One region of the Terrabacter ginsenosidimutans genome, then DNA from elsewhere that is predicted to be linked to it. Evidence: predicted binding sites of a transcription regulator. Region 1 holds the regulator's gene; the other holds the start of a gene.
What was found. Region 1 encodes Rex, which represses fermentation and respiration genes when NADH is low (regulators of the CRP and FNR family bind a similar motif). Its sites were predicted from a motif close to CTTGTGAANNNNTTCACAAG; they were not measured.

Region 1 (9,102 bases):
GCCGCACCCATCGCCCTCGGGTCAGGGCAGGATCCGGGTGGGCGCGAGCGTTGTCGGCAGCTTCGGCAGGCCGAGGGTCGTCGACGGCAGCGGGACCGTCGCGCCGGGCAGGGTGGCCCCGCCACCGCCGATCCCGATGGTCGACGACGTGACACCGACACCCGGCAGGCTCACCGTCGCGCCGGGCAGGGTGACCCCGCCACCGCCGGCAGCGACGGTCGAGGACCCGACCCCGGCTCCCGGAAGGTTGATCGTGCCGCCGGGCAGCGTCACGCCACCCGTGACCTTGACGCCGGGCAGGGGCAGGCCGCCGACGCCCGGCGCCGACGTGGCGGGCGGGCGGGACGCAGCTGCCGTGGGGCGGCCGGTCGTGGCCCCGGACGGCAGCGTGCCCGGGGCGGGCGTGCCGCTACCCGGGGTGCTGGGCCGGAGCGTTCCGGTGAGCCCGGCGAGTGTCTGCCGGGCAGCGGTGGCGCGTTCGCCGCACGCACCGCACTCGGCGAGACCGCGCAACGTCGCGAGCTCGCCCGCCCCGAGCAGGTCGCGGAGGCGCTGCCAGGCCGGCAGCGACCCGGTCGGCACGCGTGGACGCATCGCGTCGACCTGCGGGATGGCCCGCTTGTAGAAGTCCGACAGGTCGGTCAGCGCCTCGGTGCGCTGCTCGGTCCGGTAGACCTCCATGAGGATGGTCTGAGCCCGTCCCGTGGCATCCGTGGCCGAGTCGTATGCCGTGTCGAGGTCGTGCGTCGACGGCGTGCCTCCGTCGAGCAGCTCGCGGGCCTCGGTGATGTGCTCCTGGGCCTGGGCGAGGTAGGTCAGCCCCTCGTCGTAGCGTGAGCCGGCGAGCTGGATCGCGGCCCGGTCGAGGAGCTGCTTGACGCCGTAGAGCGCATCGCCCGGCACCGCCGAGCGGGAGGCGAACCCGAGGGCTCCACCGATGACGAGGATGCTGGCTGCGGCGGCGGCAATCAGCTTGAGGGGCCGTGCGGCGACCCGCAACACCGAAACGGTGCCGCCGGTGGGAGAGCCGTCGGGCTGACCGGAGTCAGGCGCCACGGGCAGGACGGGTGCAGTGGGTGGGAGCGAGGACGCGTCGTCGGCGAGCAGCCGGGCGCGCAGGTCGGAGACGAACTCGGCACGCGGGGCCAGGCCCGCCTGGTCGACGGCCTGGACGGCGTGGAGGACGGCGACGAGCTCGAGGATGCCCGGCTCGGAGACGTGCTCGCCGTCGAGGGCGCGCTGGAGCAGCTCGCCGTCGGCGTTCGCACCGAGGTCCATGTCGCCTCCTTCGTCTCTCGCATCGGTCGTGCTCTGTCGGTTCGTGCTGGGGGTGTCGCCGCCGTCAGGGCAGGAAGGATCTCCCCACCCGACCCGGCGGCCCGTGCGGGCCTGCCAGGTGACGGCATACGGCACGGCATACGGCACGGCAGGCGAGGTTCCGCGTGCCATGGTCTACGGCGAGGGGTGGGTGGTGCGGGTCGTTCTGCAGAGGCCGGAGCACCGTCATCGCTGCCATCGATCCGCCTGCATTCACGCGTTCCACGGTGGCGCCGGTCGGTGCCCCGAGCGTCGGAGCGGGCCCACACGCACCGTCCCTACGCCGTGAGAACGACGCAGGTGCCGAGTGGGTTACGCGGGTCACAGCTCGACTCCGTCCAGCGCCTTGCGCAGGGCGCGCGTCGCTCGCAGCTGCAGCTGCTTGACGGCTCCCTCGGACTTGCCGAGCACCTTCGCCGTGTCGGCGAGGCTGAGCCCCTGCAGGAAGCGCAGGGTGATGCACTCGGCCTGGTCCGACCCGAGGTTCCGGATCGCCGAGACGAGCCGCTCGTCGCGCAGCCGGGTCAGCACCTCGGTGTCAGGCGCGTCGACGCGCTCGTCGGCGTCGCGCATGTCGGCGGTCGCGACCTCGAAGCGGAACTTCGCCGACTTCACGTGGTCGGCGATGAGGTTGCGCGCGATGGTGACGAACCAGGCGGCGATGTCCTTGCCCTGCCACGTGAACGTGTCGATCCGGCGCATGGCCCGCAGGAAGGTCTCGGACGTCAGGTCCTCGGCGAGCGCCCGGTTGGCGACGCGGACGATGACGTAGCGGAAGACCGTGTCGACATAGACGTCGTAGAGCTGCGCGAACGCCTCCTTGTCGCCGCCCTGCGCGAGCTCGACGAGGGCCGCGATGCGGGCCTGCTCGTCCGCGTCCCGCTCGAGGTGCCGGCGCGGACCGTCGCCGGGGGAGGGCGGGCCGGTGCGGGTGAGCCCGGCACCGGCGCCTCCGTCGTCGGCCAGGGCCGACCAGATGGCGTCGAGCGCCGACCGCCACGTCGGCAGGACAGGCAGCCGGGCGATCGCCGGGAGAGCCGGGAGCGCGGGAGCGCCGGCCATCGAGACGAGTCCCGGGGGGACTGTCCGGGCAGGGCTGAGCGGCACTCGCGTCGGGGTCCTTCCCGACGCGGTGACAGGTCGGTGCCGGCGAGCCGGCGTCCTGTTCGCGCGCATCGTGCACAGTCTGTCGGAATGCGCCATCGCGCGGGAGTCTCACGACGTTTTGTGGCCGACCCGACGCCCGGTCCGGGCGAGCGTGCCTAGAGTTGGTCCATGAGCAGCGACCACCCCATCGCGGTGCCCGTGACGCCGTCGGCACCCCGCGTGGTCCTGCTGGGCCGTCCCGGGTGTCACCTGTGCGACCAGGCACGCGCCGTCGTCGAGCGGGTGACGCAGGAGCTGGGCGTGAGCTGGCAGGAGCACTCCATCGACGACGACCCCGAGCTGCTGCGGCGCTACGCCGAGCAGATCCCGGTCACCTTCGTCGACGGGCGGCGCCACGACTTCTGGAGGGTCGACGAAGGTCGTCTGCGTGCAGCCCTGACCTGAGCCCCGCACCGAGGCTCGACCCGGGCCCTGGTCCGTCGAGTCCGGTGACCTGCCTGCGGGGTGCGTCCCATGCCGTGGTAGGCCCGCGAAGTCAACTTTGTGCATGGGTTCACAAACGTCTAGCCTGAACTGGTCCCCACGTGCTTTGCGTTCGGGAAAAACGCCTCGTTTGAGAGGAGCCGGTGAGCAAGAGTGTCCGCCGACCCTGCACTGCGTCGAGAGATCCCCGACGCAACCGTCGCGCGGCTTCCCGAGTACCTGCGAACGCTCTCGCGCCTCGCTGAGGACGGCGTCCTGTCGGTCTCGTCCGAGGAGCTCGCGGCCGAGGTCGGGGTGCGCTCCGCGCAGCTGCGCAAGGACCTAAGCCACCTCGGCTCCTACGGAGTGCGCGGCGTCGGCTACGACGTCGAGACGCTCGCCCTCGAGATCTCCCGGGCCCTGGGCCTGACCGAGGACTGGCCGGTCGCCATCGTCGGGATGGGCAACCTCGGGCACGCGCTCGCCTCCTACTCCGGCTTCGTCACCAAGGGCTTCCGCATCGTCGGGCTCTACGACGACGACCCGGCCCTCACCGACGAGCGCATCGTCGGGATCGCGATCCGCCCGCTCGCCGAGCTGAGCGCCGACCACGCCGTGGACCCGATCGCCATCGGCGTCATCGCGACTCCCGCCCCCGCCGCCCAGGCCGTCTGCGACGCCCTCGTCGGCGCCGGGATCAGCTCCATCCTCAACTTCGCCCCGGCCGTGCTGTCCGTGCCGAGCGGCGTGGACGTACGCCGTGTCGACCTCTCGACGGAGCTGCAGATCCTCGCCTTCCACGCCCAGCGCAAGTCGCTCGCCGCGGGAGACCTCCAGTCGGCGGTGGTCGCGCAATGAGCCTGCTCGTCATCGGACTGTCCCACCACACGGCGCCGCTGTCGGTGCTCGAGGCGCTCTCGGAACGTCCCGACCGGGCGGAGGCCATCGCGGCGTCGGTGCTCGGATCGGCCACGGCCACCGAGGCCGTCGTGCTCTCGACGTGCAACCGCCTCGAGGTGTACGCGTCGGTCCCGGCCTTCCACCCCGCCGTCGCCGCCATCGGTGAGGCGCTCGCGCTCGCTGCCGGCATCGAGGAGCCCGAGGGGGCGCGTCCGGTCGCCGAGCTGCCTCCGGGCGACCCGGCCGATGCGCTCGCCGCCCGGGCCGAGGCGCTCGCCGACCACCTCTACGTCCGTTACGACGACGCGGCCGTGGCGCACGCGTTCACCGTCGCCTGCGGGCTCGACTCGATGGCCGTCGGGGAGTCCCAGATCCTCGGACAGATGCGCGACTCGCTCGCCGGTGCCCAGGGCCGCGGGCAGGCCGGGGAGTCGCTCAACGCGCTCTTCCAGGGCGCTCTGCGCGTCGGCAAGCGCGCCCACACCGAGACCGACATCGACCAGCACAGCGTCTCGCTCGTGCAGATCGCGCTCGAGGAGGCATCGGCGGTCCTCGGGCCTCTCCACGGCGCCCCCACGGCCGTGGTCGGCGCCGGCGGGATGAGCGGCCTCGCCGCCGCGACGGCGCGTCGGCAGGGTGTCGACCCGCTCGCGATCGTCAACCGCACCCCCGAGCGCGCCGAGCGGCTCGCGACCTCGACGTCGGGCGTGGCCCGTGCGTGGGCCGAGCTGCCCGACGTCCTCGCCGAGAGCGACCTCGTCATCACCTGCACCGGAGCCGTCGGACACGTCATCACCGCCGAGATGCTCGAAGAGAGCGCGGCACGCCGTGACGGACGGCCCCAGGTCGTCGTCGACCTCGCCCTGCCGCGCGACGTCGAGCCCGTCGACTCCTGGGTCCGCCCGGTGCGGGGCGTGACGCTCATCGACCTGCAGGCACTGGGCCTGCTGCTCGAGGGTCGTGCCGACACGACGCAGGTCGTCCGGGTGCGCGAGCTCGTCACCGGCGAGGTCGCCGACTACCTGACCCGTCGCATGGAGAAGTCGGTGGCCCCGACCGTGGCCGCGCTGCGGGCCCGGGCGGCCGCCCTCGTCGCGACCGAGATGGACCGGCTCGACCAGCGCCTTCCCGAGCTCGACGAGACGACGCGGGCCGAGGTCGGTCTCGCCGTCCACCGGATCGTCGAGAAGCTGCTCCACACGCCGACCATGCGCGTCAAGGAGTTCGCCATGGAGGGCAGCGGAGACGACTACGCCGCGGCCCTGCGAGAGCTCTTCGACCTCGAGCCCAAGGACGTCGCCAACGTGTCCACGCCCCCGAAGCGGGCCCAGCCATGACCACCCTGCGCCTCGGCACGCGCCGCTCCGCCCTCGCCACCACCCAGTCCGGCTGGGTGGCCGACCGGCTGCGCGAGGCCGGTCACGAGGTCGAGCTCGTCGAGATCACCACCGAGGGCGACGTGTCGGGGGAGCTGCTCACCGCCATCGGCGGCACCGGCGTCTTCGCGGCAGCCATCCGCCGAGCCCTGCTCGACGGTCGCATCGACGTGGCCGTCCACTCCCTCAAGGACCTACCGACCACGCCCGAGCCCGGTCTCGTCGTCGCTGCCGTGCCGGTGCGCGAGGACAGTCGCGACGTGCTGGTGGCGCGCGACGGCCTGACGCTCGGCGAGCTGCCCGCGGGCTCGGTCGTCGGCACCGGTTCACCGCGTCGCACGGCCCAGATCGCCGCCCTCGGACTCGGCGTCGAGATCCGACCGATCCGCGGAAACGTCGACACGAGAATCGGATTCGTGTCCTCCGGTGCGCTCGATGCGGTCGTCCTGGCGCGCGCAGGGCTCGCTCGTCTCGGACGCCTCGGCGAGGCCACCGAGGTCATCGACCCCATCCAGGTCCTCCCCGCTCCCGGGCAGGGCGCCCTCGCGGTCGAGTGCCGGTCCGACCGCGACGACGTCGTGGCCGCGGTCTCGGTGCTCGACGACCCCGAGACCCGGGCGTGCGTCGTCGCCGAGCGCTCACTGCTCGCAACGCTCGAGGCCGGGTGCACCGCGCCCGTCGGGGCACTCGCCGAGGTCGTCGAGGGCGACGACGGTCTCGAGCTGTCGTTGCGTGCCTTCGCCGGCACCGAGGACGGCTCCGTCGAGCTGCGCCGCTCGCTCGTCGGGCCCTACGACGAGCCGGAGGCCCTCGGCTCACGGCTCGCCCACATCCTGCTGGAGGACGGCGCCGCCGACCTCCAGGTCGCCACGCCAGCTGGACCTGTCCCAGACCACGCCCCACACCAACCGGAGCAAGTTTCGTGACTCCTTCCCGCCAGCCGTCAGAGCAGACGGACCCGACTCCCACCCACGCGACGACGCACGCGACGACGCCGGCGCGGGTCGCCTTCGTCGGCTCCGGTCCGGGCGATCCCGGCCTGATGACGCTGCGCGGTCGCGACCTGCTCGCCGCCGCGGACGTCGTCGTGCTCGACCGCATCGCCCGTGACGACGTCGTGCTCGAGCACACCCGTCCCGACGTCGAGATCATCGATGCCGGACACGGCGAGCAGGGTCAGGAGCTCACCCATGCGGTGCGCGCCAAGCTCGTCGTCAAGGCCGCGAAGTCCGTGGGCCCGAGCGGTCTCGTCGTGCGCCTCATGGACGGGGATCCCGCGACCTTCAACGGCCTCGTCGAGGAGGTGCGCGCCTGCCGCAAGGCCGGTGTCACCTTCGACGTCGTGCCGGGCGTCTCGGCCCTCACGGCCGGCCCGACGTATGCCGGGGTGCCGCTGACCTCGAAGTCCACCGGCGCCGTCCACGTCGTCGGTGTCGAGCGCACCGGTGTCGACTGGTCCGCCTACGCGGCCGACACCGACACCCTCGTGCTCCTCGGTGGCACCGACGGCATCCGCAGCGCGCTCAGCGCGCTGCGCGCCGCCGGACGGCCTTCGGACTCGCTCGTCGTCCTGACGGCCCGCGGCACGACGGTGCGCCAGTCGTCCGTCGCCACGACCCTCGGCGAGGCGGACGGCGTCTTCGGCGGCAAGGAGCCTCTCGAGGTCTCCCTCGCCGTCGTCTCGCCGAACGTCGCCCTGCGTGACGAGTTCTCGTGGTTCGAGTCCAAGCCGCTGTTCGGCTGGAAGGTCCTCGTGCCGCGCACCCAGGCGCAGGCGGGTTCGATGGTCGAGCGCCTCGCCGGCTACGGCGCGACGGCAGACGTCGTCCCCACGATCTCGGTCGAGCCGCCGCGCACGCCGCAGCAGATGGAGAAGGCCGTCAAGGGCCTCGTCACGGGCCGCTACGAGTGGGTCGGCTTCACGTCGGTCAACGCCGTGCGTGCCGTGCGCGAGCGCTTCGAGGAGTTCGGCCTCGACGCCCGCGCCTTCGCCGGTCTCAAGGTCGCCGCCGTCGGTGGCGTCACTGCGGCTGCCCTGCGCGAGTGGGGGATCAACCCCGACCTCGTTCCTGCCGGCGAGCAGTCGGCGGCCGGGCTCCTCGAGTCGTGGCCCGAGTTCGACGAGGTGCTCGACCCGATCAACCGGGTCCTGCTGCCGCGCGCCGACATCGCGACCGAGACGCTCGTTGCCGGCCTGCGCGACATGGGCTGGGAGGTCGACGACGTGACCGCCTACCGCACCGTGCGCGCCGCGCCGCCGGCCGCGCACATCCGCGACGCCATCAAGGGCGGCGACTACGACGCCGTGCTCTTCACGTCGAGCTCGACGGTCCGCAACCTCGTCGGGATCGCCGGGAAGCCCCACGCCGCAACGGTCGTCGCGTGCATCGGTCCGGCCACGGCCAAGACGGCACAGGAGCACGGGCTTCGTGTGGACGTCCTCGCGCCGGAGGCCTCGGCCATCAGCCTCGTCGACGCCCTCGCCGGTCACGGCGTCGGACTCGCCGTCGCTGCGGCAGAGGCCGGCCAGCCCGTGCAGCGTCCCAGCGACAAGCGCCCGGCCTCGCGCCGCCGCGCCCGCTGAGAGGAGCCTCCGGATGATCGAGCGTCCCCGTCGCCTGCGCCAGAGCCCCGTCCTCAGGTCGCTCGTCGCCGAGACCCGGCTGCACCCGCGCGACCTCGTGCTGCCGGTGTTCGTCGGCGAGGGGCTGACGCGGCCGCACCCGATCGCGAGCATGCCGGGCGTCGACCAGCACACGCTCGAGACCGTCGTCGAGGTCGCTCGACGCTGCGTCGAGGCCGGTCTCGGCGGGATCATGCTCTTCGGCGTGCCCCAGCACAAGGACGCGACGGGCACGGGCGCCGTGGATCCGGACGGCATACTCAACGTGGCCCTCCGCGCCGTCCGCGAGGCGGTCGGCGACGACCTCGTCGTGATGGCCGACACGTGCCTCGACGAGTTCACCGACCACGGGCACTGCGGCGTGCTCGACGAGCAGGGCCGTGTCGACAACGATGCGACGAACCTGCTCTACGCCGAGATGGCCGTCGCGCAGGCTCGGGCCGGCGCCCACGTCGTCGCCCCCTCGGGGATGATGGACGGCCAGGTCGCCGTCATCCGAGAGGCGCTCGACGCGGAGGGCCTCACCGACACGGTGATCCTCGCGTACTCGGCCAAGTACGCGTCGGCGTTCTTCGGGCCGTTCCGCGAGGCCGTGCAGTCGAGCCTGCAGGGCGACCGACGCACCTACCAGCAGGACCCCGCCAACATCGTCGAGTCGCTCCGCGAGATCGACCTCGACATCGCAGAGGGCGCCGACATGGTCATGGTGAAGCCCGCGATGTCCTACCTCGACGTCGTCTCGGCGGCCGCCGAGCGGTCGTCGGTGCCGGTCGCGGCCTACCAGGTGTCGGGCGAGTACTCCATGATCCACGCGGCCGCCGCGAACGGCTGGATCGACCTCCGGGCCGCCGCCATCGAGTCGCTCACCTCGATCCGCCGTGCCGGCGCGCAGGTCGTGCTGACGTACTTCGCGCTCGACGTGGCCGAATGGACCGCCTGACACCACTACCATCTGTGCAATCGCAGGAGGTTGACATGTCAGGAACAGGGGACGACGGCGTGCGCTGGCTCAGTGACGCCGAGCAGTCGTCGTGGCGCGCCATCCTGCGCGGGACGAGGCTGCTCGAACGCGCGCTCGACGACGCCCTCGGCGACGCCGGGCTGCAGCTGAGCGAGTACGAGATCATCTCGATGCTGTCCGAGAGCGAGAACCACCGGCTGCGGATGAGTGAGCTCGCCGCGATGGTCGTCCAGTCGCGCAGCCGCCTGACGCACACGGCGAAGCGGCTCGAGGACCGGGGCTGGGTCACCCGCGAGCAGTGCGCCGACGACAAGCGCGGCGTCGAGCTGGTGCTGACCTCGGGCGGCCTGGCGGCC
Region 2 (9,102 bases), on a different contig from region 1:
GCCGAACCAGAACCTGAACTTGTCGGCCACATCGACAGAGCCCTCCAGCTCGACCAGGCCCTTGCCGACGAGGGCCCGCAGGTGCACGTCGCCCTCGAGAGCGCCGGCGAGCATGACGAAGTCCTGGTGGGCCAGGGCTTCGAGGAGACGACCGGCGTGGCCGTAGCCCGTGGGTTCCGCGGTGGTCAGTGATGTGGTCATGTGACAAAGCGTGGTCCGGCGCGGAGCCTGCCGCCTGAGGCACCTGCCCCAGGAACGGCGCCGAAACGGTAGCTCATCTCCGGCCCAGCCCTGGGCACAAGGCCCGCAGCTCGCTAGGCGAGCCGTTCGACACCGGCGACTTCACCACGCGGGCGAGGTTGCTCCTCGGGACGATCGCGAACCTCGACCGCCTCGCGGTCACGTCCCGCACCGACCGTTCCGTCCTTACGTCCGAGGAGGCCACCAAGAATCTGGGCTTCGACGTCAAGGAGCTAGGCCGAGACGGGGCCAAGCTCACCCGGTCTCTGTTGGGGCTCGAACATCCCTGCAGGAATGCAATAGTGCGGGATGAGCACCTACCCCTTGGAGCTGCAGACTCGATCTGTCGACGTGGGCAGCGACAGCGCAAAGCGCCTACGGGTCTTCAATGCGGTCATGGGGTTCCTGCACCTGGTGTCCGGCGCGGCCATGGTGGCGCTCAGCAACGACTTCACGCTGCCGGTGTCGACCTTTGCGCTGAACCACCCGCCCGGAACGCCGCTCTCTCAAGGCGTGACGAACCTCGTGTTCGACGTACCACTGGGAGTGGCAACCGCTTCCTTCTTGTTCCTATCGGCGTTCTTCCACTTCCTGATCGCCTCGCCATGGGGCTTCACGCGCTACATCGACGAGCTGTCGAAGGGCCGCAACCGCTTCCGCTGGGTGGAGTACAGCCTCTCCTCGACGCTGATGATCGTCCTCATCAGCTTGGTGCTGGGGATATCTGACATCGCGGCACTGATCGGGCTCGGTTTCGCCAACGTCTCGATGATCCTCTTCGGCTGGCTGATGGAGATGTCCAACAACGGCTTGATGCACGGCAAAGGTGGGCACCCGGTCCGCGGGCAACGCGCATGGTGGACGCCCTTCTGGTTCGGCTGCGTCGCCGGCATCGGCCCCTGGCTGGCCGCCGCGGCATACCTGATCGTCAACGTGGGCGTCAAAGATGGCCCCGGCCCACCGGGATTCGTCTACGGGATCATCGTCTCGCTCTTCGTGTTCTTCAACAGCTTCGCCATCAACCAGTGGCTCCAGTACAAGCAGGTCGGCCGGTGGCAGGACTATCTGACAGGTGAGCGCACCTACATCGTTCTCAGCCTCGTGGCGAAGAGCTTGCTGGCGTGGCAGGTCTTCGCCAACGTCCTTGTTGGGTGACCGTTGACGACCCGCGGATTCCCGGGGCCCAACTCCGTACGCCGTAGCACTGCGCCCACTGTGCCGGCCGCTCAACACATAGCGCCGTCCGGCCCCTCGCGCAGTCCGAACTCTCTTCTCATCGGCGCGAAATAAGATGCGCAGGCTGTCACATGCCTGCCCACTGTGCACCAGCAGACGTGCCCGCGCTAAGTGCGTTACTTCGCCGCGAGTCAGGTGCGGAGATGGCGCTAGTGGTTCACTCAACAGATGCCGTCCGTCCCCACGACCCTGCGTCCGGCCCTGCGTGCTGCCCTCGACAGTCCCCTCGTCGACGACTTTCCAGAGCGGCTCACGTGAACTTGGGACTACGACGAGGGGGGCGCTCGGACTATGACCTCCGATGACATCTGGGACGTGGTCGTCGTCGGAGCGGGACCGGCCGGAAGCTCGGCAGCGCTGTCTGCACTGCACGAAAGGCCGGACGCTCGGGTGTTGCTGCTTGACCGCTCCGACTTTCCGAGGGACAAGTCGTGCGGCGATGGCGTAGCACCCCACGTTTTCGACGTGCTCCGCTCCCTGGGGGCCGACGAGACCGTGCGGGAACTGCAACTCCATCACCGTGCGGTTGAAACGCTGGAGCTGTCGATGGGCGCCCAGGGCGTGACCCGTCGGATGCGTCGACCTGCGCTGGTGGTTCCCCGGGCCCAATTCGACGCCCGCCTCGTCGACGCCGCAGTGGGTGCCGGTGGGATCTTACGCCGCCACCGAGTGCGCACCGTGGACACAAGTCCAGGAGGGGTGCTGATCGACGGGACGATCCGCGCTCGAGTCGTCGTGGCCGCCGACGGTGCCCACTCAGGGGTCCGCCGGAGCATCGGACTGGTCCTGCCCCCACGAATGGCATTGGGACTCCGGGCCTATGCACCGACTCCGCGCTCGCGTGCAGGTCGCCAGGTCATTCGCTTCGGGCAGGACCGCCAACCCTCGTATGCATGGGCCTTCGACCGGGGCGACGGATGGTCGAACGTCGGCTACGGCGAGGTACTGTCCGACCGGTTGTCGACACCGTCGCGTGCCCTCATGGTGCAGCGGGTAGAGGACCTTCTTCCAGGGTCGACCTCTGCAGCGCACTCATGGCTCGGGCACCACCTGCCCCTGTCGTCGGCGCGATGGCACCAACCTGCCGGTCGAATACTCCTTGCGGGTGATGCTGCCGGCCTGATCAACCCGCTGAGCGGAGAGGGCATCTACTACGCAGTCGCCACCGGTGCCTGCGCCGGTCGGGTGGCCGCCCTCAGCGCGACTTCACCCCCAGAGGGGCAGCCCGCTGATCCTGGTACCGCCCACCGTGAAGGAGTGCGTCGCCTCCTGCGAGGCAACCTCGTCAGCACCGCTATCGCCGGCCGCCTGGTCTCAAAGCCCTTGGTCCTTTCAGCCGGGCTCCGCGCGTCCGCGGCCGACCAAAAGGTCTTCGATGACCTCGTAGAGCTGGCACTGGGTCCCGGCCGGCTCACGCCTCGAATCCTTCGAGGCCTGATTCGGCACGGACGTCAGTAACGGCGGCCAACGAAGCCCTGGCGTCAGCGGAAACTCTCAGGCGGGGAACACGCCGCTGGAGAGGTACCGGTCGCCGCGGTCGCAGACCACGAAGACGATTGTCGCCCCCTCGACCTCCTGGGCCACTTGCAGGGCGGTCCAGCAAGCGCCGCCCGCCGAGACACCTCCGAAGATGCCTTCTTGGCGGGCCAGCTGGCGGGCCGTCTCCTCGGCGTCGGTCTGGGTGACCTCCACGGTCCGGTCCACCGCCGACGGGTCGAAGATCTTCGGCACGTACGCCGGTGGCCAGGCGCGGATCCCAGGGATCTTGGAACCCTCGGCGGGCTGTGCCCCGACGATCTGGACACCGGGGTTGCGTGACTTCAGGAACCGCGAGACCCCGGTGATCGTGCCAGTGGTGCCCATCGCGGACACGAAGTGTGTGATCCGTCCGTCGGTCTGGCGCCACAGCTCCGGGCCCGTCCCTTCCTCGTGGGCACGGGGGTTGTCCGGGTTGCCGAACTGGTCCAGGACCCGGCCGCGGCCCTCCCGCTCCATCCGCGTCACGACGTCGCGGGCCTCTTCCATGCCGCCGCGCGCCGGGGTGAGGACCAGCTCAGCTCCGTACGCCTTCATCGTCTGGATCCGCTCGGTGGAGGCGTCCTCGGGCATCACGATGATCAGTGGGTAGCCGCTGATCGCCGCCGCCATCGCCAAGCCGATCCCGGTGTTTCCGGACGTGGCTTCCAGCAGGGTGTCGCCGGGGGATATCTCCCCTCGCTCCTCGGCGCCGCGGATCATGCTGATCGCCGGCCGGTCCTTGACCGAGCCGGCCGGGTTGTTCCCCTCGAGCTTGGCGAGCAGCAGGTTGCCGCGGCGTTCGTTCTCCGGCCCCGGTAGGCGCTGCAGACGCACCAAAGGGGTGTCGCCGATGACGTCCTCCATCGTGGGGTACGCCGGAGGATTGCTCACACGCCCGAGTCTAGGGCGGCGGTCGCCGAACAATCGCAGCCGACTGCTCGCCCTGCACGCATCCACCGAGCGCAAAGAGGTCCGCGAGGATGACGTTCGTCCGGGAGGCCGTTCACACCCGGCTCGACGTGAACCCGCGTCTTACCGCCGCCAGACGGGCACACCCGTAGCCGAGGCGGCAGTGGCGGATCAGTCAGGAATCTAGAAGCATCGCTCACGGACCTGCCAATAGCGTTTGCCGCGGCCAAGGCAGCTGTCGAGGCCGTGCCCCGCCCAACCGATGAGGAAAGACCGATGAGTCCCACGATCCATAGTCTGGTGATCCCGGTGCCCGATCTTCAGGCTGCCAAGGCGATTGACACGGCGCGGCTGGGCGCATCGCATACCGACGAGTCGTACTGCGTCGAGTGCAGCATCGATGGCTTCGAGGTCGCTCTCGACCCGGCTGGTCATGGTGGGGGGCCGGTGACATTTGCCGATATCGAAGATCTTGACGCGACCCACGACACCTTGCTTGCGGCGGGCACCCCCGAGACACCGGATTGCGCTTGTGAGAGGACTGCGTTCAGTGTCGAGTAGTCGCCGAGAACCGTCTGGGGCGCCGTCCAGCGACCCTCTGGCCGTGGCGGACTGGCTGGGCCAGCTGCAGGATGCGTCTTTCCACCGGGCCGGACCGGCGGTGCGCAAGGCCTACCCGCCGCAGCGGCGGATGACCGGCCATCAGCTTGCCTTGTACCTGCAGCGCCGGACCTACGCGCTGGCGTCCTCAACTCGGCCCGACGGCCGGGCCCACGCAGCCCCGACGCTGTTCTCCCCCTACGCGGAGGCGTTCTGGCTCCCCACGGTCAAAGACGCCGCCCGGATCGCGAACGTCCGGGCCCACCCCTGGCTGGCGCTGTCCATCGTCGAGGGTGAACATGACACGCACGCCGCCGTGCTCATCGAGGGCCCTGCCGAAGTGCTGACAACCGTGCCAGAGGACCTCCGGCACATCACCGAGCTACGGAACGGCGGCGGCACCATTGCCTGGGCGGCTTACTGGCTGCGCATCACCCCGCAGCGGCTGTTCAGCTTCGCCGAACACGCGTGGCAGGACGGGGTGAATCGCTCGTGAGCGGTTTCGGTGCCACGCTGGGAGCGGGCGGTCGTCTCGAACGGCGGACCTGCGTCAATCCGCCAGTCGACCTTCCCGACGGGGCATAGAAAGGTGTTGAGCATCTTCGGTCGGGCTTTGGTATGCGCCACGAGATCCGTGGGCCGCCTCCCCGCGGTCCCGGGCCGCCGGGAGTGCAGGGGCGTGCTGACCTCGAAGCTGAGGCTGTCCGGCTAGTCGTGGCGCTGCGTGCGGCCGACGGCTGAGAAGGCCTCGTAGACGAGGAACGCCGGCCACGCGAAGCCCTTGAGGATGCCGAGTGCGCGGTCGCCGTTCGTGTCCGCCGTCCTCCAGTAGTAGACCCAGGCGCCGATCATCCCCAGCCCATACACCGGCTGACCACCGTTCGGCTGGCCGCGTCTGCCCTTCACGTCCTGACCCTTCTCACCCATGCCACCAAGCGTAGGAGGATCGGGCGGCTCCGCCGACAGGCCGTCTGCATCGTCACACACCCGCGACTCGGATGGCTCGCGGTCCGGACTCACGGCATGCCCGCCAGGCAGCCCGCATCAAGGCGAGCGGTCGGCCCTTGACGGCGGCCTTCGATCCGAGCTCGTCTGCTCTACGACCGGGGCGACGACCGCGTGGGGCGCAGCGCATTCGCCGGGTGCTGGCGTCGTCGCTGTCGGCGCGCTGCCCAGCGGACGGCCTCGCTGGCAGCTGCCGCTGCCCCGACGCTCAGGGTCAGCGCGGCAAGGGCGAGGTCTCCCTTGTTGTGATCACGCAGACGCATACCCGCAACATGCCCTCCGTCGGGCTGCTGTAAACGCCTTCGTGTCAGCCGAACCGGAGTCTGCTGCGATCCGTCAGGTCAGCCATGGTCATGCGGGTTGCGTCCGATCGCTGACGTCCGCGGAGAATCGCGACTAGGGAACGGGGAACTCGCCCGGCGGACCCTCGCCGGTGGCGCCGTCGACCGCTTCGCGCAACAGATCGGCGTGACCGGTGTGGCGGGCATACTCCTCGATCATGTCGCTGATGAGTCGCCGCAGACTCATCCCGCCCTCGGGAGCGAAATCGAGACCCGACTCGGCGAGGGCGCTGGCTACTGTGTCGCGGGAGCGATGGACCGCCCGCACCCAGAGGTCGCGGAGCGCCTCGGGATCGTCGTCCTTGGCCGACTCCCAAGCCCACGTCTCCCACGAGGAATCGTGGTCGACGCCCTGGAACTCGGGCAGCAGGGGCGCACCCATCAGGCCGGCCTGGAACTTGAGCTCCTCACAGAGCGCCAGGTGCTTGAGAAGTCCGCCCAGAGTGAGCGCGGACCGACCCAGATGCAGTTGCATCCCGTCGGAGTCCACGTCCCAGCACTTCCAGGCAAACGTCCGACGATTGCGCTCCAGAGTGATGAGGGCGGTCTGGATCTCGTCGCCGTGCTTGAAGATGTCGAGGTCCCACTCCGGAGGTCGCCCGGCCGTGAACCCAGGCGCGCTCGTAAGCGGCGAAGTCGGAGTGGAGTCCGTGTCCATGCGTGCAGCGTAGTTCCGCGGCCGCCTCCGTTGAGAAGCCCGCGTCCACGAGACAAGCCGGACGGGCAAGACGGGCCTTTTGACTCATGGGCGCCCGGAGGCGCGAGTACGATTTTTCCGAGAACGAGCAGCGCCGTGAGGTGGAGCCCATGGACGCAACAGTGCAGGTGTGGCTCGGTGAACGCGGAGCCGATGAGGCACGCCTCGACCTGCTCCACCGGCAGCTGCGGGCGCAGCTCGACGACGTCACCTCGCTCGACGCGAGCCTCGGCCCCGCCGCTGTTCCGGATGGTGCCCGGGGTGTCGATGCGGCCACCGTCAGCACCTTGGCGGTGGCTCTCCTCGGTTCGGGGGGTCTCACTGCCCTGCTGGCGTCGGTCCGTGACTGGCTCGGCCGGGGGCACGCCGCACCACGGACGGTGCGGCTCGAGATCGCCGGCGACGTGATCGAGCTGACCGGGGCGGACGAGGACGAGCAGGACGAGCTCGTGGACCTCTTCCTCGCGCGCCACGAGGCCCAGGGGTCCCAGGGGTCGCCGTGACCGAGCCGCAGGCTGGCCGCGGGGCCACGGGCGAGCAGGGCGGACGGCATACGCGGCGGGCCCTGATCATCGCCAACGACACGTACGACCACGCCAGCCTGAGCCAGCTGCGGGCACCCGAGGCGGACGCTCGCGCCCTGGCCGAGGTGCTCGGCGACCCCGAGATCGGCGGCTTCGACGTGTCGATCGTCCACAACGCCGCGTCCTACGAGGTCCAGGCCCACGTCGACGACCTCTTCGCCGACAGCCGGCCCGAGGACCTGCTGCTCCTGCACTTCTCCGGTCACGGCCTCAAGAACGACGCGGGCGAGCTGTTCATCGCCGCCCGGAACACCCGGCCCGATCGTCTCGGATCGACCGCTCTGGCAGCGGATTTCGTCCAGCGCTGCATGCGCAGCTCGAGGGCCCACAGCATCGTGCTGTTCCTCGACTGCTGCTACGGCGGGGCTTTCGGGCAAGGGGTGACGGTGCGCGCCGCCGGCCCGGTCAATGTCATGGACAGCTTCCCGGCCGGTCGGCTCGGGGGTGGGCGGGGCCGTGCGGTGATCAGCGCCTCGAGCGCCATGGAGTATGCCTTCGAGGGGACGACCCTCGCGGCTGACCACCAGGTCCCGCCGTCCATCTTCACCTCGGCCGTGGTCGAGGGTCTCCGAACCGGTGATGCCGACCGCGACGAGGACGGTCTCGTCTCCCTCAACGAGCTCTACGACTACGTCTTCGACCGCGTCCGCGAGACCAACCCCAACCAGACCCCCGGGCGCGACGTCGAGATGTCCGGGGAGCTCTACCTGGCCAGGAGCCGCCGTCGCCGCGTGCGCCCGGTGCCCATCCCTGACGCCATCGCCTCCGCCCTGCGCGAACCCGACCCGACCTACCGACGCGGAGCCGTCAGCGAGCTGCGGGACCGGCTCGCGCACCCTGACCTCGGCGTCGCGCTGGGTGCGCTCGAGGCCCTGCAGGAGGTGGCCCGATCCGACACCAAGGCCGTCGCCGACGATGCGAGCGCGATCCTCCAGTCGGCGGCGCCGCAGGTGAGCCCGCCGGCCATCGACTTCGGGGAGCTCGCGCCGGGAGTCGTCGACGCGATCCACCGCGAGCTCCGCGTCACCGGGGTGCCCCTCGCGGGGGACGTGCACGTCGATGCCGAGCCGCCGCTCTCAGCCGTCGTCGAGGGCACGCTCGTCACCGTGACCCTCACGCCCAACGGCCTGGCGTATGCCGGGAGCATCACTCTGTCGAGCCCGACCGGTTCCGTGGTGGTGCCGGTCAGGGCGTCGTTGGCGAGGGGCGCCGAGCCTGACGACGAGACGACGACGGAGCGAGCCGGACCGCCACCGGTCCTCGCCGAGCGACCGCCCGCCGCCCGGGCAGTGGCTGAGCACGTCACCCCAACGTCCGAGCTCGGCCCGCGCCGCCGGCTCCGGGTGGCTGCCGGCCTGGCGGCCATCGCCGCCGGAGTGCTCATCCTCGCGAGCATGACGCTGCCCTGGCGTTACGGGCAGACCTACGCCGAGAGCGACCGCTGGCTCGTGCCGAGCATGGCGATCCTCGGTCTCCTGGTCCTGACCGCCGGCGCCGTCATGTTCGCCCCGCGAGTGCGCACCGAGGTGTCCCTGGGGCTGCTGCTCGGTGTGTCCGGGACTGCTGCCGCCTCGATGTTGACCTTCTTTGGCATCCTCGCCGAACAGAGCTCGGACGCCGCCGGGACGGGGACGTGGTTCGCGCTCATCGGGCTGCTCGTCGCAGCCTCGTGCGGACCGGCGGCTGTTGCGGTCGCCGCCTGGCGACAGGCGGTGCCGGTGTCCAGGGTCGACTGGCGGGACCCGGGATCCCTTGCGGCGCTGGGCCTCGGCGCGTTCACGGCCGCCGTGTTCATCTCCTACGCCGTCCACCTGGGCTCGCTCAGCAACGCCGGCTACGAGGCAGGCGTGGCGTACGTGTGGGCGGTGCTCACGGTCATCGCGGCGATCGGGGCAGTCATGGTTCGTCCGGCCGCTGTCGGACGGGTCCTGCTCGCGGCCTGGGGCCTCGGCACCCTCAGCTACTCCCTGTC

Region 2: a site for Rex is predicted at 1,531-1,550, ahead of ABD831_RS05925 (geranylgeranyl reductase family protein). Genes of this name have one in related genera too.

Annotation. Positions count from the first base shown of each region.
Region 1 is NZ_BAABDC010000006.1:118,856-127,957, reverse strand. Features, by position in the region: gene ABD831_RS17065 (DUF5667 domain-containing protein) at 22-1,278, opposite strand; gene ABD831_RS17060 (RNA polymerase sigma factor) at 1,639-2,379, opposite strand; gene ABD831_RS17055 (glutaredoxin family protein) at 2,593-2,868, shown strand; gene ABD831_RS17050 (redox-sensing transcriptional repressor Rex) at 3,061-3,744, shown strand; gene hemA (glutamyl-tRNA reductase) at 3,741-5,123, shown strand; gene hemC (hydroxymethylbilane synthase) at 5,120-6,088, shown strand; gene ABD831_RS17035 (bifunctional uroporphyrinogen-III C-methyltransferase/uroporphyrinogen-III synthase) at 6,085-7,746, shown strand; gene hemB (porphobilinogen synthase) at 7,760-8,725, shown strand; gene ABD831_RS17025 (MarR family transcriptional regulator) at 8,761-9,102, shown strand, end outside.
Region 2 is NZ_BAABDC010000001.1:1,271,546-1,280,647, reverse strand. Features, by position in the region: gene ABD831_RS05935 (hypothetical protein) at 1-201, opposite strand, end outside; gene heR (heliorhodopsin HeR) at 550-1,395, shown strand; gene ABD831_RS05925 (geranylgeranyl reductase family protein) at 1,768-2,934, shown strand; gene cysM (cysteine synthase CysM) at 2,971-3,858, opposite strand; gene ABD831_RS05915 (VOC family protein) at 4,180-4,464, shown strand; gene ABD831_RS05910 (pyridoxamine 5'-phosphate oxidase family protein) at 4,508-4,999, shown strand; gene ABD831_RS05905 (hypothetical protein) at 5,212-5,430, opposite strand; gene ABD831_RS05900 (mycothiol transferase) at 5,905-6,507, opposite strand; gene ABD831_RS05895 (effector-associated constant component EACC1) at 6,657-7,049, shown strand; gene ABD831_RS05890 (caspase family protein) at 7,046-9,102, shown strand, end outside.